DNA from 4 places in the Pantoea sp. App145 genome. Region 2 is predicted to be linked to each of the others. Evidence: predicted binding sites of a transcription regulator. Region 2 holds the regulator's gene; each other region holds the start of a gene.
The links. The regulator CRP, encoded in region 2, controls carbon source genes, mostly activating them, when cyclic AMP is high. The targets are predictions, from matches to a motif close to ATGTGANNNNNNTCACAT.

Region 1: a site for CRP is predicted at 4,681-4,698, ahead of yrbN (protein YrbN). Genes of this name have one in related genera too.
Region 3: a site for CRP is predicted at 3,884-3,901, ahead of RCF31_RS03910 (6-phosphofructokinase). Genes of this name have one in related genera too.
Region 4: a site for CRP is predicted at 2,659-2,676, ahead of RCF31_RS26145 (PTS glucitol/sorbitol transporter subunit IIC). Genes of this name have one in related genera too.

Annotation. Positions count from the first base shown of each region.
Region 1 is NZ_CP133290.1:2,212,756-2,218,832, reverse strand. Features, by position in the region: gene truB (tRNA pseudouridine(55) synthase TruB) at 1-618, shown strand, start outside; gene rpsO (30S ribosomal protein S15) at 745-1,014, shown strand; gene pnp (polyribonucleotide nucleotidyltransferase) at 1,324-3,462, shown strand; gene nlpI (lipoprotein NlpI) at 3,715-4,599, shown strand; gene yrbN (protein YrbN) at 4,705-4,761, shown strand; gene RCF31_RS10175 (DEAD/DEAH family ATP-dependent RNA helicase) at 4,778-6,077, shown strand, end outside.
Region 2 is NZ_CP133290.1:3,192,442-3,198,518, reverse strand. Features, by position in the region: gene RCF31_RS14595 (hydrolase) at 1-92, shown strand, start outside; gene RCF31_RS14590 (YheU family protein) at 95-313, shown strand; gene RCF31_RS14585 (phosphoribulokinase) at 375-1,244, shown strand; gene RCF31_RS14580 (OsmC family protein) at 1,292-1,696, opposite strand; gene crp (cAMP-activated global transcriptional regulator CRP) at 1,998-2,630, shown strand; gene RCF31_RS14570 (YccS/YhfK family putative transporter) at 2,689-4,764, shown strand; gene argD (bifunctional acetylornithine/succinyldiaminopimelate transaminase) at 4,766-5,986, opposite strand; gene RCF31_RS14560 (aminodeoxychorismate synthase component II) at 6,074-6,077, opposite strand, start outside.
Region 3 is NZ_CP133290.1:870,430-876,506, forward strand. Features, by position in the region: gene RCF31_RS03890 (hypothetical protein) at 1-195, opposite strand, end outside; gene RCF31_RS03895 (class II fructose-bisphosphate aldolase) at 255-1,097, opposite strand; gene RCF31_RS03900 (PTS sugar transporter subunit IIC) at 1,084-2,451, opposite strand; gene RCF31_RS03905 (PTS sugar transporter subunit IIB) at 2,444-2,758, opposite strand; gene RCF31_RS03910 (6-phosphofructokinase) at 2,769-3,749, opposite strand; gene dld (D-lactate dehydrogenase) at 4,186-5,883, shown strand; gene RCF31_RS03920 (YceI family protein) at 5,935-6,077, opposite strand, start outside.
Region 4 is NZ_CP133293.1:280,142-286,218, forward strand. Features, by position in the region: gene srlD (sorbitol-6-phosphate dehydrogenase) at 1-616, opposite strand, end outside; gene RCF31_RS26135 (PTS glucitol/sorbitol transporter subunit IIA) at 630-998, opposite strand; gene RCF31_RS26140 (PTS glucitol/sorbitol transporter subunit IIB) at 1,011-2,015, opposite strand; gene RCF31_RS26145 (PTS glucitol/sorbitol transporter subunit IIC) at 2,032-2,580, opposite strand; gene RCF31_RS26150 (AraC family transcriptional regulator) at 2,919-3,896, opposite strand; gene RCF31_RS26155 (carboxymuconolactone decarboxylase family protein) at 3,925-4,476, shown strand; gene RCF31_RS26160 (acyl-CoA dehydrogenase family protein) at 4,505-5,554, shown strand; gene RCF31_RS26165 (ABC transporter ATP-binding protein) at 5,551-6,077, shown strand, end outside.

The DNA.
Region 1 (6,077 bases), 980 kb from region 2:
GCCGCGCTGGAAAGTTTTCGTGGCGACACCCAACAGGTGCCGACCATGTTTTCGGCGCTTAAGCATCAGGGACGCCCGTTGTATGAGTACGCGCGTCAGGGAATCACCGTCGAGCGCGAACCCCGTCCCATCACCGTATATGAACTGCGGTTTATTCGCTGGGAAGGGGACGAGCTGGAGCTGGAGATTCACTGCTCCAAAGGCACCTACATTCGTACCATCATTGACGATTTGGGTGAAAAGCTGGGCTGTGGTGCGCATGTGACCATGCTGCGTCGCTTGCAGGTTTCCCGCTATCCGGCAGAAAAAATGGTGACGCTTGAGCAGTTGCAGGCTTTGCTGGAGCAGGCTAATGCGGCAGAAATTGCGCCCGCGGATTTGCTTGACCCTCTGCTGCTACCGATGGATAGCCCGGCGGCGGATTTCCCGGAAGTGAATCTCCCCGATGCCATCGCGGTTTACTTCAAGCTGGGGCAACCGGTAGAGGCCGTTGACGTGCCTGCTGCTGGCCTGGTGCGTGTCACCGAAGGTGAGGCGCGTAAATTTATTGGTATGGCAGAGATTGATGACCGGCAGCGCGTTGCCCCGCGCCGTCTGGTGGTGGAGTTTCCACAATAATGCGCCTTGCATAAAGGGGCATTTGCGTTGCAGTTGTACGAAGAGTAGAATAGCGCGGCTTTAAAGCGGGCTGCTGAATTAGAGATCGGCACCCATACATACATTCATTGATAACTGGAGTTTATTATGTCTCTAAGCGCAGAAGCTAAAGCAGAGATCGTTGCCAAATACGGTCGTGGCACCAACGACAGCGGTTCAACTGAAGTTCAGGTTGCTCTGCTGACTGCTCAGATTAACCACCTGCAGGGTCACTTCTCTGAGCACAAAAAAGACCACCACAGCCGTCGCGGCCTGCTGCGCATGGTATCCCAGCGTCGTAAGCTGCTGGACTACCTGAAGCGTAAAGACGTTGCACGCTACACCAGCCTGATCGAAAACCTGGGTCTGCGTCGCTAAGTCTGAAGAATCTGATCAAGGGTGTAGCGCAGACAGTATGCGAAAAAACGCATCTGACGATCAGATTTGTGCGAGTTTCGCGAAAAGGGGGCCTTTATGGCCCCTTTTTTCGAGCAATCGGCAGCAATCCGGTCCAAACTCATGTATTGTTGCTGAGAGTGATCTTCGCTTGCAGAGGTTCGCGCGGCTAATGAGAGGCTTTACCGCAAGGGCGGTTAAAGGTTGTCATTAGTCGCGAGGATGCAGCTGAAGATCGGTAATCCCCGGCGGGCCTGAGATGGGTCTGCCCCGACGTTAAGGACTTTTATTTTGCTGAACCCGATCGTACGCAAATTCCAATATGGTCAGCATACCGTCACGCTGGAAACCGGCATGATGGCACGCCAGGCTACTGCCGCTGTGATGGTGAGCATGGACGACACCGCGGTTTTCGTAACCGTTGTTGGCCAGAAAAAAGCGAAAGCTGGTCAGGATTTCTTCCCGCTGACCGTTAACTACCAGGAGCGTACCTACGCTGCTGGCCGTATCCCGGGTAGCTTCTTCCGTCGTGAAGGCCGTCCGAGCGAAGGCGAAACCCTGATTGCGCGTCTGATTGACCGCCCGGTTCGCCCGCTGTTCCCGGAAGGCTTCGTTAACGAAGTTCAGGTTATCGCTACCGTTGTTTCTGTTAACCCGCAGGTTAACCCGGACATCGTGGCAATGATTGGTGCCTCTGCTGCACTGTCACTGTCTGGTATCCCGTTCAATGGCCCGATTGGCGCGGCACGTGTTGGCTATATCAACGATCAGTACGTCCTGAACCCAACCGCTGACGAAGTCAAACAATCTCGTCTGGACCTGGTGGTTGCCGGTACCCAGAACGCAGTGTTGATGGTTGAATCAGAAGCTGACATCCTGACTGAAGATCAGATGCTGGGCGCAGTGGTATTCGGCCACGACCAGCAGCAGGTTGTTATTGAGAACATCAATGCACTGGTGGCTGAAGCTGGCAAACCGCGTTGGGACTGGCAGCCAGAAGCGGCTAATGATGCCCTGATTGCACGCGTTGCTGCCCTGGCAGAAGCACGTATCAGCGATGCTTACCGCATCACCGACAAGCAGGAGCGTTATACTCAGGTTGGCGTCATCAAAGATGAAACCATCGCTGCACTGCTGGCTGAAGATGAAACTCTGGATAGCGCTGAAATCGGCGATATCGTGCACAGCCTTGAGAAGAACGTTGTTCGTACCCGTATTCTGAACGGTGAACCGCGTATCGATGGCCGTGAAAAAGACATGATCCGTGGTCTGGACGTGCGTACTGGCGTGCTGCCGCGTACCCACGGTTCAGCTCTGTTCACCCGTGGTGAAACTCAGGCGTTGGTTGCTGCGACCCTGGGTACCGCACGTGATGCGCAGAACCTGGACGAGCTGATGGGTGAGCGCACCGACAGCTTCCTGTTCCACTACAACTTCCCTCCGTACTCGGTGGGTGAGACTGGTATGGTCGGTTCGCCAAAGCGTCGTGAAATTGGTCACGGTCGTCTGGCGAAACGCGGCGTGCTGGCAGTGATGCCGAAGCAGGAAGACTTCCCGTACACCGTGCGTGTGGTATCTGAAATCACTGAATCGAACGGTTCTTCTTCTATGGCTTCCGTCTGCGGTGCTTCTCTGGCACTGATGGATGCAGGTGTACCGATCAAAGCGGCCGTTGCCGGTATCGCGATGGGTCTGGTGAAAGAAGACGAGAAATTTGTTGTTCTGTCTGACATCCTGGGTGACGAAGATCACCTCGGCGACATGGACTTCAAAGTAGCCGGTAGCCGTGAAGGTATTACCGCGCTGCAGATGGATATCAAAATTGAAGGGATCACCCGCGAGATCATGCAGGTTGCTCTGAATCAGGCTAAGGGTGCGCGTCTGCATATCCTGAGCGTGATGGAGCAGGCAATCAGCACGCCGCGTCAGGAGATCTCTGAGTTCGCACCGCGCATTTACACCATCAAGATCAATTCTGACAAGATCAAAGATGTTATCGGTAAAGGCGGTTCTGTCATCCGTGCGCTGACTGAAGAAACCGGCACCACCATCGAAATCGAAGATGATGGCACCGTGAAGATCGCAGCGACCGATGGTCTGAAAGCGAAAGAAGCAATCCGTCGTATCGAAGAAATCACCGCAGAAATCGAAGTGGGCCGTATTTACACTGGTAAAGTGACCCGTATCGTTGATTTCGGTGCCTTCGTTGCGATTGGCGGCGGCAAAGAGGGTCTGGTTCATATTTCGCAAATCGCTGATAAGCGTGTTGAGAAAGTGACCGACTACCTGCAGATGGGCCAGGAAGTTCCGGTTAAAGTACTGGAAGTGGACCGTCAGGGCCGTGTGCGTCTGAGCATCAAAGAAGCGACAGAGCAGAAACCGCAGGCGATCGAGACCACCGCTGCGACTGACGCACCTGAAGCTGAATAAGTATTTCCTGATTAACCTCTCCCTGCCTGGCTGGGAGAGGTGTTTGTATACCGCAGGTAATTCAGGTAGCAGTAAGGTGGCAAGCGAGTGAATCCCAGGAAACTTACTCAGGTAAGCGACCAGGATGAATGAGTACAGCCAACGTAGCTGCAATCTGAAGTATGACGGGTATCATCGCGAGGGCGGGAACCCTTGTGCATAGCAGGCGGATGACAGGATGGTTATCCCAATGTTTGTATTCGGGAGTGGGAAATGAAGCCTTTTTTGCGCTGGTGTTTTGTTGCGACAGCTTTGACGCTGGCAGGATGCAGCAACTCCAATTGGCGTAAGAACGAAGTTCTGGCAGTACCTTTGCAGCCCACACTGCAGCAGGAAGTGATTCTGGCGCGAATGGAACAAATTCTTGCCAGTCGTGCCCTGACCGATGATGAACGCGCACAGCTATTATATGAGCGTGGAGTGTTGTATGATAGCTTAGGTCTGAGAGCATTAGCGCGGAACGATTTTTCGCAAGCGCTGTCTATTAGACCGGATATGCCAGAGGTGTTTAACTATCTCGGCATATATTTAACGCAGGCAGGCAATTTTGATGCTGCCTATGAAGCGTTTGATTCTGTACTTGAGCTTGATCCAACTTACAATTATGCGCATTTAAACCGTGGTATCGCCCTCTATTACGGCGGTCGATACAAGTTAGCGCAAGATGATCTGCTGGCGTTTTATCAAGACGATCCTAATGATCCATTCCGCAGTCTGTGGCTCTACCTCGTTGAACACGAGATGGATGCCAGCAAGGCCAAAGTAACGCTTAAACAACGTTACGATAAAGCGGTCCGGGACCAATGGGGATGGAATATTGTCGAGTTCTACCTGGGCGACATCAGTGAAAAAACATTGATGGAACGTCTCAAGGCGGACGCAACGGATAACACCTCGCTCGCTGAACATCTCAGTGAAACCAACTTCTATTTAGGTAAGTACTACCTAAGTCTGGGGGAGAAGGACGACGCGAAAGCGTTGTTCAAACTGGCGGTGGCCAACAACGTCAACAACTTTGTTGAACACCGATACGCATTGTTGGAACTGGCGCAACTCGGCCAGGCACAAGACGATTTATCAGAATCTGACCAGCAATAGCTGACGAACTTTTATTGCCTGAATTACCCGTTAAGTCATCATCTTCCGGGATGAGGGCTTTTCTGTTCGTCGAAACTTCTAATTTGAGCCGGTTCACACTTTTCGATGAAAATGACTGAAAATTTTCATGACGAGTTATGTAGACTGGCCGCCGCAATCTAAGAGGCACGTGTACTACATGACTGATATTCAAACCACTTTTGCTGATCTGGGCCTTAACGAATCCATCCTGTCTGCTCTTAACGACATGGGTTACGTCAAGCCGTCACCGATCCAGGCCGAGTGCATTCCGCACCTGCTGGCTGGCCGTGACGTGCTGGGTATGGCACAGACCGGTAGTGGTAAAACTGCAGCGTTCTCTCTGCCGCTGCTGAACAACATTGACCCGTCGCTGAAGGCACCGCAGATTCTGGTGCTGGCACCCACCCGCGAACTGGCGGTGCAGGTAGCTGAAGCAGCGACTGAATTCTCTAAACATATGCGTGGCGTCAACGTATTGGCCCTGTACGGCGGCCAGCGTTATGACGTGCAACTGCGCGCACTGCGTCAGGGCCCACAAATTGTGGTGGGCACCCCGGGTCGTCTGCTCGACCACCTGAAACGCGGTACTCTTGATCTGTCTAACCTGCGTGGTCTGGTGCTGGACGAAGCCGACGAAATGCTGCGCATGGGCTTTATTGAAGACGTTGAAACCATCATGGCGCAGATCCCGGAAGGTCATCAGACCGCTCTGTTCTCTGCCACCATGCCGGAAGCGATCCGTCGTATCACCAAGCGTTTCATGAAAGATCCGCAGGAAGTGCGCATTCAGTCCAGCGTTACGACTCGCCCGGACATCTCTCAGTCTTACTGGACCGCTTATGGCCGTAAAACTGATGCGCTGGTACGTTTCCTCGAAGCAGAAGACTTCGATGCTGCGATCATCTTTGTGCGTACCAAAAACGCAACGCTGGAAGTAGCTGAAGCGCTGGAGCGCAGCGGCTATAACAGCGCAGCACTGAACGGTGATATGAACCAGGCACTGCGTGAGCAGACGCTGGAGCGCCTGAAAGATGGTCGTTTGGACATCCTGATCGCGACCGACGTTGCGGCACGTGGTCTGGACGTTGAGCGTATCAGCCTGGTTGTTAACTACGACATCCCGATGGACGCAGAGTCTTACGTTCACCGTATCGGCCGTACCGGTCGTGCGGGTCGTGCAGGCCGCGCGCTGCTGTTCGTTGAGAACCGCGAGCGTCGTCTGCTGCGCAACATTGAACGCACCATGAAGCTGACCATTCCGGAAGTTGAACTGCCGAATGCCGAGCTGCTGGGTGAGCGTCGTCTGGCTAAATTTGCTGCGAAAGTACAGCAGCAACTGGAAAGCAGCGATCTGGACATGTACCGCGCGCTGCTCAGCAAAATGCAGCCGGAAGAAGAGCTGGATATGGAAACCCTGGCTGCCGCACTGCTGAAAATGGCACAGGGCGAACGTCCGC
Region 2 (6,077 bases):
ACGTTGGCTTTGTCGGCGGGACATTGCTGCGCCCGCAAATGTGGCTGGAGCAACGCGTGCCACAGTGGCTATCAACTTATCTGGATATGTGATCGTGATTATACCGTGGCAACAACTCGACCCCGAAACGCTGGAAAACCTGATTGAAGCCTTTGTATTACGCGAAGGCACCGACTACGGTGAACAGGAGCGCAGTCTGGCGCAGAAGGTCGCCGATGTGCGCCGCCAGCTGGAGCGTGGCGAGGCGGTACTGGTGTGGTCTGAACTGCACGAAACCGTCAATATCATGGCGCGCGGTGAATTTCGCGGCTAATGCACATCCCGGCATTTCGTGCTAACAATGCTCATCGCCGGACTTCACAGGGAGCTTTGTCATGTCAGCCAGGCATCCAGTTATCGCCGTTACCGGTTCCAGCGGAGCCGGAACCACCACCACCAGCCTTGCCTTCCGGAAAATTTTCCAGCAGCTGGATCTGCACGCCGCAGAAGTGGAAGGCGACAGTTTCCATCGTTATACGCGTCCAGAGATGGACATGGCGATCCGCAAAGCGCGCGATCTGGGCCGTCATATCAGCTACTTCGGACCGGAGGCCAACGATTTTGGCCTGCTGGAGCAAACCTTCAGACAATACGGACAATCCGGTCTCGGGCAGTCGCGCAAATATCTTCACACCTATGATGAAGCCGTGCCGTGGAATCAGGTTCCCGGCACCTTTACGCCCTGGCAACCGCTGCCGGAAAACACGGATGTGCTGTTTTATGAGGGTTTGCACGGCGGCGTCGTGACACAGCAACACAATGTGGCCGAACATGTGGATTTGCTGGTCGGCGTGGTGCCGATTGTGAACCTCGAGTGGATTCAGAAGTTGATTCGCGACACCAGCGAACGCGGTCATTCGCGCGAAGCGGTGATGGATTCGGTGGTACGTTCGATGGAGGATTACATCAACTTCATTACGCCACAGTTCTCGCGCACCCATATCAACTTCCAGCGCGTACCTACCGTTGATACCTCAAATCCGTTTGCCGCACGTGAGATTCCGTCGCTGGATGAAAGCTTTGTGGTGATCCATTTTCGTGGGCTGGAAGGTATTGCCTTTCCTTACCTGCTGGCGATGATTCAGGATTCCTTTATCTCGCATATGAACACCCTGGTGGTGCCGGGTGGCAAAATGGGGCTGGCGATGGAGTTGATTATGACACCGCTGGTGCAGCGGCTGATTGAAGGTAAACGGATTGAATAATCCGTCATTTCCGTATCGGCGCGATTTATCGCGCCGCTACGTTCGTGCTATAGCTCGATAACCTCATAGCTGTGGGTGATGTCGACCCCTTTGCCCAGCATGATCGCCACCGAACAATATTTCTCTGCCGACAAATCCACCGCACGCGCCACCGCTTTATCGCCCAGCGCTTTGCCGCTGACAATAAAATGCAGATTGATGTGTGTAAAAATCCGTGGCGCTTCTTCACGACGTTCAGAAGTGAGTTTCACCTCGCAATCGGTCACTTCATTGCGCCCTTTTTGCAGGATAGACACCACGTCAATCGCGCTGCAACCACCCGCCGCCATCAGCACCATCTCCATCGGACTCGGCGCTTTATCACCCGAGTTCCCATCCATTAATACCTGATGACCCGATGAGGATTCTCCGAGAAAGGTAAGCCCCTCCACCCATTTGACTCGTGCCTGCATTATTCTTTCTCCTGACCAAGCTGATTTGCCGCCAGAGTACGCTTTCACCTGAGAAACAGCAATCCAGACTAATCGCCCTTTTGCTGAAGCGAGACAACACAAGACAGCTAGCAAAAGCTGTGCTACAAACAGAGCTGAAAATATTTTCGTCGTAACAGACGAAGGCGGGAAGAATCAGAAGCCTGGCTTAAGAGTCCACCCGAATAATTTCCTTTACTGGAAGCGCTCTACGATTTCACCGCCTGACAGGGAAAATTGCCCCCTGTGTTTTGGGCACGATTACAACAGAGGATAATAGCGAATGGTTCTCGGCAAACCGCAAACAGACCCTACACTCGAATGGTTCCTGTCCCATTGCCATATTCACAAATATCCATCCAAAAGCACCCTGATTCACCAGGGTGAAAAAGCGGAAACGCTCTACTACATCGTGAAAGGTGCCGTTGCGGTACTGATTAAAGATGAAGAAGGCAAAGAGATGATTCTCTCCTACCTCAATCAGGGGGATTTCATCGGCGAGCTTGGCCTGTTTGAAGAAGGTCAGGAACGCAGTGCCTGGGTACGAGCAAAAACTGCCTGCGAAGTGGCTGAAATTTCCTACAAAAAATTCCGTCAGCTGATTCAGGTAAACCCGGATATTTTAATGCGTCTTTCGGCGCAGATGGCACGTCGCCTGCAGGTGACATCAGAAAAAGTCGGCAACCTTGCCTTCCTTGATGTGACCGGTCGCATTGCGCAGACGCTGCTCAATCTGGCCAAACAGCCTGATGCCATGACCCACCCGGACGGGATGCAGATCAAAATCACCCGTCAGGAAATTGGTCAGATCGTTGGCTGCTCACGCGAGACAGTTGGCCGTATTCTGAAAATGCTGGAAGATCAAAACCTGATCTCCGCACATGGTAAAACCATCGTCGTTTACGGCACCCGCTAATTCCTTCTCACCCACGGCGTGATGGTCACATCGCGCCGTTTTTGTCTACGATGAGCTGATGTGGCGTCGAATCATCTATCATCCCGAAGTTAATTATGCCCTGCGGCAAACGCTGGTGCTTTGCCTGCCCGTGGCTCTCGGCTGGCTGTTTGGTGACCTGCAAAAAGGTTTGCTGTTCTCGCTGGTTCCCGCCTGCTGCAATATCGCGGGTCTGGATACACCACATAAACGTTTCTTTAAACGCCTGATTGTCGGCGGATCCCTGTTTGCCACCGGCAGCTTTCTGATTCAGTGGTTGACGGATTACCATGTTCCTTTGCCGCTGATTATGCTGGCTCTGCCGCTGCTGGTGGGCGTCACCGGCGAAATCAGTCCGTTGCATGGCCGTTTGCTGCCCGGCACCCTTATCGCCGCCATCTTCACACTCAGCCTCGCAGGACGCATGCCGATATGGGTACCGCCGCTGCTGTATATCGGCGGCACGCTGTGGTACGGGCTGTTTAACTGGCTCTGGTTCTGGCTGTGGAAAGAACAGCCGATGCGTGAAACCCTCAGCCTGCTGTATCGCGAGCTGGCGGATTATTGCGATGCCAAATATACCCTGCTGACGCAGCTGACCGATCCGGAAAAAGCGCTCCCCCCACTGCTGGCCCGGCAGCAAAAAGCGGTCGACCTGATCACCACCTGTTATCAGCAAATGCATATGCTGTCTGCCAGCCGTAACAACAGCCATAAACGTCTGACGCGTGCCTTCCAGGTGGCACTCGATCTCCAGGAACACATCTCGGTCAGCCTGCATCAGCCTGAAGAAGTGCAAAAACTGGTGGAGCAGAGCCATGCTGAAGCGGTGATCCGCTGGAATGCGAAGACCATATCGGCGCGGCTGCGGCTGTTGGCCGATGCTATCCTCTATCACCAGTTGCCGGAGCGCTTTCATATGGAGAAGCAGCTCGGGGCGCTGGAAAAGATTGCGCGCCAGCACCCGGATAATCCGGTCGGTAATTTTTGCCTGTACCATTTCAGTCGGATAGCCCGCGTCCTGCGCACGCAGAAACCTCTTTATACCCGTGACCTGATGGCCGACCGCCAGCGACGTTTGCCGTTTTTTCCGGCGCTGCGCAGTTACCTGTCGCTAAAGTCCCCGGCGTTACGCACCGCAGCGCGTTTTGCCGTAATGCTGATGTTTGGCAGCGCGCTGGCGTTGTTCTTTAACATCCCCAAACCCTACTGGATTCTGATGACCACCATGTTCGTCAGCCAGAACGGCTACAGCGCCACTCGCGTACGTATCCAGCACCGTGCCCTCGGCACCTTCGCCGGGCTATTGATCGCGGCTGCCTCGCTGCGTTTTGCCGTGCCGAAATCCATCACCCTGCTGTTTATGCTGGCGATCACCCTCGCCAGCTATCTGGTGACGCGTAAATATTACGGCTGGTCGATGATTGGCTTTACGGTAACGGCGGTGTACTCGCTTCAGTTGCTGTCGCTCAACGGTGCACAGTTCCTGTTGCCACGCATGATGGATACGCTGATGGGATGCCTGATTGCCTTTGGCGGCATGATTTGGCTGTGGCCACAGTGGCAAAGCGGCTTGCTCCGTAAGAACGCACATGACGCGCTGGAGGCTGACCAGGAAGCGTTGCAGCTGCTGCTCGGGCCGGAGCAGTCGCCGGAGAAGCTGGCCTACCAGCGCATTAAGGTTAACCAGGCACACAACGCCATGTTTAACTCGCTCAATCAGGCGATGACCGAACCGGGTTTTAACCCGCAGTATCTGAAAGATATGCGCTTATGGGTGACGCACAGCCAGTTTATTGTCGAACACATCAACGCCATGACGATTCTGGCGCGCGAGCACACCATGCTGACGCCAAAGCTCGCCGAGAAGTATCTGCAATCCTGCGAAATCGCGTTGCAGCGTTGTCAGCAGCGGCTGGAATATGACGGGCCGGGCAACGACAGCAACGTGCTGGAAGCGCCGGAAAATATTAATGAGGGTGCGGTGACCATTGTTGAGCAGCATGTGAAGCGGATTCTGCAACACCTTAACGTGATGCACACCATCTCTTCACTGGCGTGGAGCCAGCGACCGCATCATGGTCGCTGGCTGATGGGCTTGCGGGTGAAAAACTGAATTACGCCGCCAGTACCTTCTCTACCGCCACGGCAAAGCGCGCCATCCCTTCTTCGATATCGGTCGGCTCAATCACCAGCGACGGGACGAAACGGATCACATCGGTACCGGCTGTCAGGATCATCAAACCTTCCGCCGCAGCGGCATGCAGGATATCGCGTGCTTTGCTGGCGTGCTGCGGCTTCAGCGCTGCACCAATCAGCAGGCCTTTTCCACGGATGTCACTGAACAGATCAAACTTGCTATCCAGCGCTTTCAGCGCCGCGACAAACTGCTGACGACGAGCTTCAACACCGTCCAGCACTTCAGGCGTGTTGATGATATCCAGCGCCGTTTCGGCAATCGCACAGGCCAGCGGGTTACCGCCATAAGTGGTGCCGTGCACGCCAGGTGCCATCACTGAAGCGATTTCATTGGTCGTCAGCATGGCGCTCACCGGGAAACCACCGCCCAGCGCTTTCGCCGTGGTGATAATGTCCGGGGTGATGCCGTAGTGTTCGTAAGCAAACAGTTTGCCACTGCGTCCCATGCCGCTCTGCACTTCGTCCAGCACCAGCAGCGCCTTGTATTCATCGCATAAGGCACGCAGACCCTGCATAAATTCCGGGGTAGCCGGCATCACGCCGCCTTCGCCCTGAATCGGCTCGACCACGATGGCGCAGGTGTGATCATCAATTACCGCTTTTACCGCCGCCAGGTCGTTGTAAGGCACATGCACGATATCCGCCGGTTTTGGGCCAAAACCATCGGAGTATTTTGGCTGGCCGCCAACCGAGACGGTAAACAGCGTGCGTCCATGAAACGCATTGTGGAAGGCGATGATTTTGCTTTTGAACGGGCTGTGTTTTTTGCAGGCGTAATAACGCGCCAGTTTGAACGCGGCTTCGTTAGCTTCCGCACCAGAGTTGCCAAAGAACACGCGCTCGGCAAAGGTGGCCGCAATCAGTTTGCTTGCCAGGCGCAGCGCCGGTTCATTGGTAAATACGTTGCTGGTGTGCCACAGGGTTTCACCCTGGGTTTTCAGCGTTTCCACCAGCGCCGGATGGCAATGGCCGAGCGCAGTCACTGCGATGCCGCCGGAAAAATCGATATATTCTTTGCCCTGCTGATCCCAGACTCGGCTACCCTTGCCTTTAACCGGCACAAACTGCGCAGGTGCATAAACAGGCAAAATTACGTTATCGAACGTTTCCCGGGTTACCGCTAGTTTTTCTGCTGCCATTGCCGACCTCATCGGGTTATTTGTTGAGTTGACGTGAAATTATAATCACAAAATATGCATAAAAAATCACACAAAGGCAAACACAACTTAA
Region 3 (6,077 bases), 2.0 Mb from region 2:
GCGGCTTTTAGCAAATAAACTTAATGCCCGATTATATTCCAGCATTAATTGTTTTTGCGTTTCACCCGCGCGCGGATTATTTGCCAGTTCCTGCTCCAGTGTGGTTATTTTCTCGCTGATGCTTTCAGCCTGACGATCTATTTCCTGCTCGTCCGCCCCTTTATTCTCAGCGGCCTTTTTCCTGAATCCAAACATAGCGTCTCCTGCCCCGAATGGCGCCAGGGCACCTCAGGTTAATACGTCATGAAAGATGCTCAGCGGAACAACTGAATTTTTTCGACCAATACATCAGTAACGGCATCGTTAGCGGGCACCAGAAAATTGCGCACACTGTCGTTTACTTTGCCCTTTTCGAACGTCTGTTTACAGCGCGCCACCCATTGCACGTTCATTTCTGTGCCGACGTTCACTTTTTCAATGCCGCTGCGCACCGCCAGACGCATATCTTCATCACTGACGCCGGTGCCACCGTGCAGCACCAGCGGCGTATGAGTCGCTTCGGTGATATCTGCCAGGCGCTGATGCTGGATATGCGCTTTACCGGTGTAGAGACCATGCACTGTGCCGATGGAGATGGCTAACATATCGACGCCGGTTTCATCCACAAAGCGTTTAGCATCGTCAACCGTGGTGAATGAGGTTTCGTTCATTTCCACCGATTTACCATCTTCTGAGCCGCCAATCGCCCCCAGTTCCGCTTCGACCGACACATGTAACGGGCGCGCCATATCAATCACTTTACGCGTATTGGAAATATTCTCTTCAATCGGCAGATGCGAACCGTCATACATCACCGAACTGAAACCCGCATCCAGCGCTGTCTGGATCGCATCAAGATCAGAACAGTGATCGAGATGCAGGCAGGTGGGTACATTTTTACTTTCTGCCAGTGAGCAAATCGCATCGACCAGCAATTTATGACCGAGATATTTCGCCGTACCGGTGGAGATCTGAATCATTAATGGGCTGTTGGTTTTTTCTGCCGCTTTAAAATAAGCCGGTAACATTTCCAGACAGTGCAAATTAAAAGATCCGAGCGCTTTAAATTCACGTTGTTTAGCCACCTGTAACAGATCGGTAAAGTTATAAAGTTTCATGAATATTTTCCTCGTGAGGTTTCGTAGATTTTCCGTTAACAAACCAGGCGATCAGGGTGATGAAGACAATAAACAGGGCGACGAACAGCCAGTTATTCTGGAACGCATGACCGAGTACCAGGCCGGTACTGATGACATCCGAATCGCTGAAGGTCACGCCGGTGAAACCGTAGCTTTCCAGCATCGGCACCAGAATCGCGGGCAGCAGCGTAATAAACAGGCCGTGGACAAAACCGCCGATCATCGCACCACGACGACCGCCGAGTGCGTTACCAAACACCCCGGCCGTGCCACCGGCAAAGAAGTTAGTCAGCAGGCCGGGCAAAATCATCGCCAGACCAAACATCGGGAACACCAGCATGCCGACGACGGAACCCAGGGTAGTGGCAAGGAAGCCGACGATCACCGCGTTTGGCGCATAAGGGAACATCACCGGGCAATCGAGCGCCGGTTTGGCATCCGGCACGATGCGCATGGCGATGCCGCGAAATGCCGGGACCAGCTCATTCAGCAGCAGACGCACGCCGCTATACAACACAAACACCCCGGCCACGAACTGAATCGACTGCATAAAGGCATACATCAGGTAGTTCATACCGTTACTGTACTGGGCAATAAATGCCGGGCCTGCTGCCACCGCCGGGATCAGGTACATCGGCACCATCACCACCGCCATCGACAAATAGGTGTCCTGGAGAAATTTGAAGTTATCCGGCAGCTTCAGGTCTTCGGTAGAACGCGATCCTTTACCCACCACCTTCGCCACCGCCGCCGTCACCAGATAGCCAATGGTGCAGAAGTGGCCGAGGGCAACGTCGTCCGAGTCGGTAATGCGTCGCACCACGGGTTGTGCCAGCGCGGGCATCACCACCGCCATTACGCCACCAAAAATGCCGCCGGTAAGGATCAGAGGTAAGCCTGTCAGCCCCGCTTTGTAGCCGATCACCGCACCGATGGTCGCCATCCACAGCAGCGCCTGTCCGGTAAGGAAGATGTATTTGAACGGTGTCAGACGGGCAATAATGATGTTGACGATAAAGATCACCAACAGCGTCAGCGCCACTTCTGAACCCAGCTCGCGGTTCGCTAACCCGGCAATCGCAGCAACGTCGGTGATATAACCCTGCATGCCAAAGCCGTGGGTAAAGATGGTGTTGAGGAAGGTCAGCGTGCCAACAATAATGTTGATACCGGCCATCATAATTAAGAAACCGAGCAGCGTTTTAAAGGTGCCTTCCACCACCTTGCCTGCTGATTTTTTTTGTAGTAACAAACCGACCAGGGCAATAAAGGCAATCAGAATCGATGCCTGCCCCAGCAGATCTTTTACCAGGAAGTTGATCACACTATTCATGGTTAGCAACCTTCATGTTGTGCTCTTTCATAAATGCCACGATTTTTTGCTCAATTTCCGCTTTATCCGTCAACCGGTTGAGAATAATCACCCGCTTCATTTGTTCCGGGCTGGCATCGGCATTTAATACATCGGCAAATGCTTTCTGGGTTAAAATGATGTCGGATTTAAATGCGTTAGCTTCGGAAATGGTGGTGTGATCAATATCCGCCTCGATTTCCAACTTCTTTAATACTGCTTTGGCGCTCATTTCGATGGCGAAACTGGATCCCAGACCACATCCGCATACACATAATATTTTCAGCATGGCTATCTCCTCACAGAATATGCAGTTGTTTAGCGAGTTTGTAATGATGCCCTTCGGTGTCGACCAGGCGTTTTTTCATGCTTATTAAATCAATGGGTATCGGTTTATTGCTGCCATTAATAATGACCGCTTTATTGCGCATTCCCGACTGAATACAACGCGCGACTTCACTGGCCATAATGGTCCCCTGGTAAATTTCCTCACAGGTGGGATCGCCATTACGCAGGCCATAACCGATGATGGTTTTACGGATACGCACGCCAATCATCGGTTCCAGTTGTTTAATTAAGGTATCAATCGCCCCCTGAAACCCCGGTGAATATTCACGGGTGTAGGCTTCAGAGCACAGAATCACCACGCTATTCTGTTCCGCCAGACGCTGCGAGACGCGCTGCGCCAGCTCCTGCAACGGAATCTGACATTCCGGGATCAGAGCAAAATCCGCATTCGATTTAATCGCCGATTGCAGCGTTAACTCACCACAGTAGCCCCCCAGCAGTTCCACCATAAATACCCGCCCCGGCAAACCACGGCCGGTATTACGTAACTTCGTAACTTCTTTTAATACCTGTTCGCAGGCGGTGGAAAAACCAATGGTGTAATCGCTGCCGAATACGTCATTGTCAATTGTCATGCCGACGCCAAAACAATTCACACCAAATTCACTCAGCGTATGCAGAAATTGCAGCGAACCATCACCACCCGCCATAATCAGCACATCGATACGCAGTGATTTAAGTTGTTTGGCAATAGACTCATATTCTGGCCGAATGAGTTTCCGTGTCGGCCTGCCCGACTGCATTACCGGAATGGCGGCGATGGCGTAATCCACTAAATCACGTTGCGCCATCTCCTGATGTTTATTTTCCAGCAAACCCGGAATGCCGCCGTTAAATAACACCATTTCTGCCTGCGTTAAACGAGAAATCTGAAAAATAAAATTATTTATGCCGGTAACATCACCACCACTGATCACCATGCCAATTCTCATTGTTCCCACTCCTCACGCTGTGCTTCTGTGATTCATTCTTCCGATGAAGAGGGATTATATTTGCAATGAAGATCACATTTTCACTACGTATTTATTCACTCAGATTGTTGACACGGTGCCTTGAACGCCAATTTCTGTGATTTATATCACATGATAAATTATTCCCCATTCCGGTAATTATTATATTTTTCATGATGTTATATTTATTTTGACTATCAAAATGGCTGGGGATATTTAACCCTTAGTGGGTCTTTTTTCTTTAAATCTATTTTGTGATAACCCGCGCATTTTTATCGCTACGCTGCGGTTTCTCCGCGGAAGATAAAGGGATAATGCTTCCGTGCGTTATTTTAACGTCATTACCGATCAATCATTGACATTCCGCCATCTGCGCCTGTCCAATAACCCAGCAGACACATGACACAGAAGAGAAAACATGACATCCCCGCAGGAAATGTTGCGTCAACTGAGTGACGTGGTAGGTGAAAAACAGCTGTTAACCCATTCTGATGATAAAGCCTGGTACACCAAAGGATTCCGCGTTGGGCGCGGCGAGGCGCTGGCCGTGGTGCTGCCCCAGACATTACCGCAACTGTGGCAAATTCTTCAGGTATGCGTGGCGCATAACGCCATTATTCTGATGCAAGCGTCGAATACCGGCGTGACCGGCGGATCTACGCCAGACGGCAACGATTATGATCGTGAAGTGGTGATTGCCAGCACGCGCCAGCTGAAAGGTGTGCAGGTGATCGACGAGGCACGTCAGGTGATTGCCTTCCCTGGTACTACCCTGACGGAACTGGAGCAGACTCTGCAACCGCTGGGGCGCGAACCGCACTCGGTGATTGGTTCTTCATGCATTGGTGCGTCCGTGGTCGGCGGCATCTGCAACAACTCCGGCGGTTCGCTGATTCGTCGCGGTCCGGCATTTACCGAGAAATCACTGTTTGCTCGCATCCATGACGATGGCCGACTGGAGATGGTCAACCATCTGGGTATTGACCTCGGTGACACGCCGGAAGCCATGCTGGACAATCTGACTCGCCAGCAGTATCAGACTGGCGAGCAGCCGGACTGGCAGGGCAAAATCTGGGCGGAGGATTACGCCGAGCGCCTGCGTGACGTCACCGCCGACAGCCCTTCCCGCTTTAACGGTGATATTCGATACCTGCATGACAGCTCCGGCAGTGCAGGCAAAGTGGTGGTCTTTGCCGTCCGTCTCCCCACCTTTGAAGCCAGTGCAGGCAGCGACACCTTCTATATCGGCACCAATGATGAAGCGGTGCTGGTGGCCCTGCGCCGCTATCTGCTGACGCAGATGAGCGAGTTACCGGTGCAGGCGGAGTACATCCATCGCCACGCCTTTGACCTCACCGTGCGCTACGCCAAGCATATGTATCTGGCGATTCGTAAGCTCGGTCCGCAGGCTCTGCCGCGTCTGATGGCGAATAAAGCCAAATGGGATGTGCGCGTCAGCCATCTGAAATTTCTGCCCCGCAATTTTGTTGATCGGGTGCTGCAATTCTTCAACCAGATCACGCCGCGCTTCGTGGCACCGCGCATCATGGATTACCGCAGCGAATATGAACATCATCTGATGATTAAGGTGGAATCGGCACAAACCGCTGAATTGCAGACCTTGCTGGAGACGTTTTTCGCCAGCCACAGCGGCGGCTTTTTCCACTGCGATGCCCGAGAAGCGGCGGATGCCTTTCTGGTGCGTTTTGGCGTGGGCGGCTGCACCATCTCCTATTGTGATGCCCTCGGTTATAACCCGAATGAGCGTCTGGTGGCATTCGACGTGGCGCTGCGCCGTAATGACGATGCATGGCGCTTAACCCTGCCAGACCATCTGGCTGAGCAGGTGCAGGTCGATTCCTGCTGCGGGCATTTCTTTTGCTACGTTAATCATCAGGATTATGTGCTGAAGGCGGGTGTGGATGCGAAGGCGTTCAAAGAAGCGGTGAAAGTGTATCTGGAGCAGCGCGGGGCGAAGTATCCGGCAGAACATAACGTCGGCCATTTGTACCACGCATCCTGCGAACATGTGGAGCACTGGAAACAGCTCGATCCCACCAACACGTGTAATCCGGGCATCGGCAAAACCAGTAAGAAGAAGTTCTGGGCCGAATAAGCACGACACCAACCTGTAGCGGCGCGATTTATCGCGCCGCTACAGTATCAATTATTTGGCATAAGCTTCGGTCGAGATGGTCAGCGTGACATCGTCGCTGACTGCCGGCACGTATTTATCCAGCTTAAAGTCAGAACGCTTGATGGTGCCGGTGGCATCAAAACCAATCGCCTGTTTCTTCACCATCGGATGCT
Region 4 (6,077 bases), on a different replicon from region 2:
TTCCGAGTTTTTCTGCATACTGAGGAAGAAGTGACTGGAACATGGGTGATTTCAGCAAATTACCCAGCATGAGTGAATGCACAGTAATACCGTATTCTGCTAAATCGAGTGCCAACGACTGGGTAAGCCCAACTCCACCGAATTTAGCTGCACTATAACCTGAGTTGTGTTTGCTACCTACTTTGCCAGACTTAGAATTGATCTGAATGATTCGGCCTTTAATGTCATCACGAATCATCAGTTTCGAAAACTCACGGGCACAAAGGAAATAACCAACAAGATTTACCTGTAGTGAAAGGTCAAAATCATCCAGCATAAACTGGGTGATGGGTGCAGCTTTTGCCACCCCAGCACTGTATACCAGTAAATCGCACCGTCCAAAAGTCGTCTCAACAGCTGCCGCCAGCGCCTGAACACTGGCTTCACTGGTGGCATCTACAGCGAATCCCTGGGCAATGGCTTCACCAAACTGGCTATTAATCCGATCCGCAACGCCATTCGCATTGTTCACATTTAAATCTGCAACGGCAATCCTGTATCCTGCCTCAGCCAGACCTTCACACAGGAAAGCCCCCAGCGTCTGACCACCACCGATGACTACAGCAACCTGTCCCATATTTCTCTCCTGATTAATCACTGAATACACAAAATTTTTCGCCAACATGAATCACTGCCGGCGGCTTACCGATAACGTGAATCGTTCCTGGAAACTCCGGGCTGCTGGAACCATCAAAACGCAGAGTTATGTGACCCAGATCGCGTAAATTTTCGCGAGCGACATCCCCAACAGCAGTTATTGGATATTGATGTTCGCCTAAAGTAATTAACGCACCGGCTGAGAAGTTCTCACCGGGGTTAATATCACTACGGTGAATAAAGCAATATTCTGCAATGTCATTTGGCGCACCCTCACCAAATGTTATAAGGAAATTATCATCAAGAGCTTCTGCCGCTGATTTACCGATGGCAATGAATGTTGACTCGTAAATGGTTTTCATGAAGCCTCCTTATTATTGATAAATAAATCCAGACACAGCCCAGGCAAGCAAAACAGAGGGGGCTCCAGTGAGAAATCGGCCAACTAACACAGAAGGAACCGCAACACGAACAGTTTCCTGTTTTGCATTTGCCAGAGATAATCCAACGGGAATAAAGTCACAGGCTGCCTGCGCATTAATTGCAAATAGTGCGGGAAGTGCCAAATGTGGGGGAATAGTTCCCTGCCCAATCTGGACACCGATCAAGACCCCAATGACCTGTGCAATTACCGCCCCTGGTCCGAGGAACGGTGACAGTAATGGGAAAGAACAGATGAGTGCCAGGGTGACCAGGCCAAGCGGATTAGTTGCCAGTGGGGTTAATCCATGAGCAACAAAATCCCCCAGCCCGGATGCCATGATGATGCCAATAAGGGCTGATACAAAAGCCATAAAGGGCAAAATCGTTTTAAGTACCGTATCAATGGTTTCCCGGCCTGCCTGGAACAGAACGGCTACAACAGATCCCATGCCCATACCCACTTTTGCAAGCAGGCCATCACTCTGTTCAGTAATTTTCTTGCTGGTGTCATAGTCGCGGCCAGTCAAAGCCCCTTGAGTTGACAGTTCCGAAGCCACTTCTGTTTTTTGTACAGATTCAGCGACGTTATCGTTAGCCGCAGAAATATCTTCAACCCGGACACCAGAAACATAAATATCTTCTGTGATGAACTGAGCCAGTGGTCCCGATTTTCCTGTCGCATGGATGTTAATCGTAGGAATACGACGTTTGGGATAGAGTCCACAACGCAACGTGCCACCACAATCAATAACCGCAACACCAATTTCATCGACTGGAGGTTCCCCTTCCCGGAAACCATCAACAGCTTCCCACCCAGTCAACGTTTTAAGTCGATCGACTATTGCTGGTCGAGTCCCTGCAGTGACATAAACTATTTTTTTCCCCGGTGTAACCTCGATCGACAGGGGGCCACCCCAACCACTTTCACCTTTACGAACTTCAATCGTGTTAGCCATTATTAAGCCTCGATTTTTATAAGCGAACATGACGTTCAAGTTGAAGGCCCATTTTTTTCTCAAAAATGGTAGTTGTAAGGTCAGTAACCCATCCTCGGAAAAAATTGGTGACCAAACCTACGAGTAGATAGCTCACAGCCAAAGGTCCCAGAGGCAAATGCAGCGTAGTCAGCCCACTTGCTATCCCCAGATAAACAAACAATTCGCCGGGATTAATATGTGGAAATAAACCATTCATTGAGTGACAACTGTAGGACGCGGCGGCGTAATAGCTCGGTTTATACTTTTCCGGCATGAACTTACCCAGGCTATGCGTCATCGGATTACAGAAGACAAAAGTACCGATGGTGGGTAGTAACAGATAACGTGAGATGGGGTTACCAGCACAGCGTTGGGCCAGTTTCTCAATTCGGCGTTGACCAACAAAAACAATCAGTGCATTCATGATCACAAGCAGGCTAATAAGCAGGGGCAGTATTCCCGTCACCATCCCAACAAACACCTCTCCACCTTTTTGAAACAGCCCAATAAACCACTCGGCACCGTGGGTGATGATTTCTATCATTTATGAAATCCTTATGTAGAGAACAGTTGATGTAATTTTTCACTGCGAACACAAGGTAGATCGAAAATGGACCTAAAAATGCAATAATGATCACAAAATGATTATAAAATCTTTTATTGTGAAAGATGAAATGAAAGATTTAATCTTTCATTTGAGACTCTAATGAAGGTGAAGAAAACCTGAAAGGCTATGCCAGTGGGTGTTATAGGATGGGTGGCAATGTGAATGACGATGAGTACGCCTTGAAATAATCCTTTGAACCAACAATAACATTTAGCGCCCAGCCAAATTCATAAGTTGAAATCATGCAGCTGATCCACGCAAAAATTACCTGTCAATTAATGATTAGATTTACGGCTATAACGTCCGGGCGTCTCGCCTGTTACACGCTGGAAAGCTCGGCTAAAGGCAGCCTGTGACTGATATCCCACTTTCTCTGCACATTCAGTCAGTGATACGCCATCATCAATTGCCTGGCATGCAAGAGCGATTCTTACATGCCTCACCATATCGGCTGGTGAGAGCGGTGAAGCCTGACTAAACCGCTGGGTGAACCACGAACGAGACATACCTGATGCCTGAGCCATGTTTTCCACCGTCCAATCTCGATCAGGAAACAAAACAATTTCCGCTAGCAGATGTAAAAACTCTTTAGAGACCGGTACTCTTCCTAATGGGCTTATGAGCGGATGCGCAATAAATTGCTGTCTTATAACCATAAAAAAAATCATTTCAGTCAATGACACGACCAGCTTTTCGCTTTTATGATCAGTCCGAATAGCTTCCTGAGTAATCACATCGACTAACTTTCTCACAGAACCAGAGTGGTCATCCTGCTTTCTGAATAAAATCATCTGAGGAAGAAAATGCAAAATCATTTTACTAACAACTGAAGTAAAGGTAATAAAACCGCATGTTAACGCTGTTCCCTCCTCATCTTTGTACGTCATTGGTTGCATTTCTCGTTGTGGAGCATCAAAAGCCTCCTCACGATCCTGAAACCCAGACAACACAAATGGACAATCCTGTAAAAATAGAACCATGTCCCCTTCCTGCAAAAAAGTAGGTATAGGTTGGGAACCATGATGAAGCCAGCCAGTACCTTCCATTATAATATGATAGCTCGCCTTCCCTGCGCCTGCAGTGCTTCCTTTCCATGCACCGCAGTATTTCCCCATGTGATAAACAGTATTCTGAATAGTAAGGTTATCTAATAACCATTCGATATTAAACATAACAAACAGGACTATAAAAAAGGACGAATGAACAATTTTTAAATCATTATCAGCATTGCTGTCAACTGCCAATAAAAACATAATTACATCAGTTAATCTGGAGGACAAAATGTCAAGAATCACTTTACAAAAGCTGGAAAGCGCCCCCATTGCATCGCAACCTTATCTGGAAAACGCAAAACGCTTATCTGGTTTTATTCCTAATCTACTACTTAATTTAGCAAATTCACCACAAGCACTTGAGGTATACGTCACTGTCAGCAATATCAACAATAAAAATAGTTTGTCACCAGCAGAACGAGAAACAGTGCAATTAATTGCTGCCACAACTCATGATTGTGCTTTTTGTGTAGCAGGCCATTCTGCCACTGTGGAAAAGAAAAAGATTATGTCTGCTGATGATCTCAAAGCACTGCGTGAACGCAACCCTCTTCCTGACGAGCACCTGGAGGCTATAGCTGAGTTTACCCGTGCAGTGATTGCCAATCGTGGAGCTGTCACTGAAGCGGAATGGGAAAATTTCCGGGGAGCAGGTTATAGCGAACAACAGGCACTCGACGTCATCCTGGGAGTAAGCCTGGCTACCCTATGCAATTTTGCCAATAGCCTTGCTCAAACCCCTTTAAACCGTGAATTGAGCCAATGGGCCTGGTCGAAATAGCTTACTCCATGAACCTCTGAGGACAATCATGCTTACTCCTACATTACGCGCCTGGCTTGATAATAATGCGCTCTTGCTTGATCAAACCAGTGATCTAACGTCGGAGCTTTTTCAACAACTGGCCACCTCAGATTTATTTCGCATCGGTGTACCATCTGAATTGGGTGGCTTAGGCGGATCGATACTGGATGCTATCAATGCGTTGAGCCAGGTAGCAACCCATTCACTCACCGCTGCATTTATGTTTTGGGGCCACAGGACCTATATCGAGATACTTCTTCAGGCATCTTCGGAACAGCTAATCAAAGAAGAGTTAGTCTTGCTCCTGTCTGGTCAACTAGCAGGGGCAACCGGTTTATCAAATGCCATGAAATTTTTATCAGGCATTGAAGAACTTCAAGTCAAGGGATGTAAGCACGGTGACAGTTGGCACATTAGCGGGAAGCTTCATTGGGTGACAAATCTGCAACATAGCGGCTTTAGAATTGTGACTGTTATAGAACCTGATGATGGCAGTGAACCTTTCATTGCCAGTATTGCATCTAACCAGGCTGGCGTTACGCTTTCTCCTGAACTCTCTCTAATGGGGATGCAGGGAAGCGCCACGGCTGCCATCGTTTTTGATGACGTAAAACTGCGCGATGTTCAGGTGATCCACCCTTCAGCCCGCCAATATCTACCACTTTTACGCCCGCACTTTCTTGGTCTGCAATGCGGTATGGCATTAGGTATGGTTGCGCGCACTCTCAATGAGAGCAAGATAAAACTGAACAATGTATTGCACTCACAATGGGAAGAGGCAAATTCCGAGTTCCGGCAGGTTAATAGGAGCCTTTTAGAAGGCATCGGTTCAGGACAATTTATTCAACAGCCAGAAAAGTTGTTTCGACTGCGTCTGGCTTTGATAAATCTTGCACAAAGATGTATGCAGCTGGAGTTGATGCAAGCAGGTGGTAAAGCCTACCTTTCCCCTCATGGCGATCAGATTGCACGTCGATGGCGCGAATGTGCTTTTCTACCCCTGGTGACGCCGAGCGTAACTCAACTTACTCAGCAATTATCGAGGCGTAAGAAATGAGTGCACTATTACAGGCTCACAAATTAGATATTGGTTACCAGCATAGCGGAAAGGTAACCCGATTAATGCAGCATTTTGATTTTACATTAAGTGAAAATGAAATCGTTGCAGTAGTGGGATCAAGTGGTGTAGGTAAATCCAGTTTGTTACGAATCCTTGCCGGCCTGGAAAAGCCATTATCAGGTGAGGTGACCTGGTTGGGGAAAGTACTTACTGGACCACATCCTCGTCTGTCAGTCGCTTTCCAGGATGCTACGTTATTACCGTGGCTTACACTTGAGCAAAATGTCGCTTTTGGTCTGGATTTTCGTCATCAGCCTCGCATCTCTGCGTCTCAGCGACAAACCAGAATAATGAAAGCAATTGAATCAGTCGGATTAATTCAACATCTGGGTAAAATGCCTGCCCAACTTTCAGGCGGTATGGCACAACGCGTTGCTTTGGCCCGCTGCCTGGCACGATTACCGAAGGTGATGCTGCTGGATGAGCCATTTAGCGCGCTGGATGAAATAACCCGGCATGA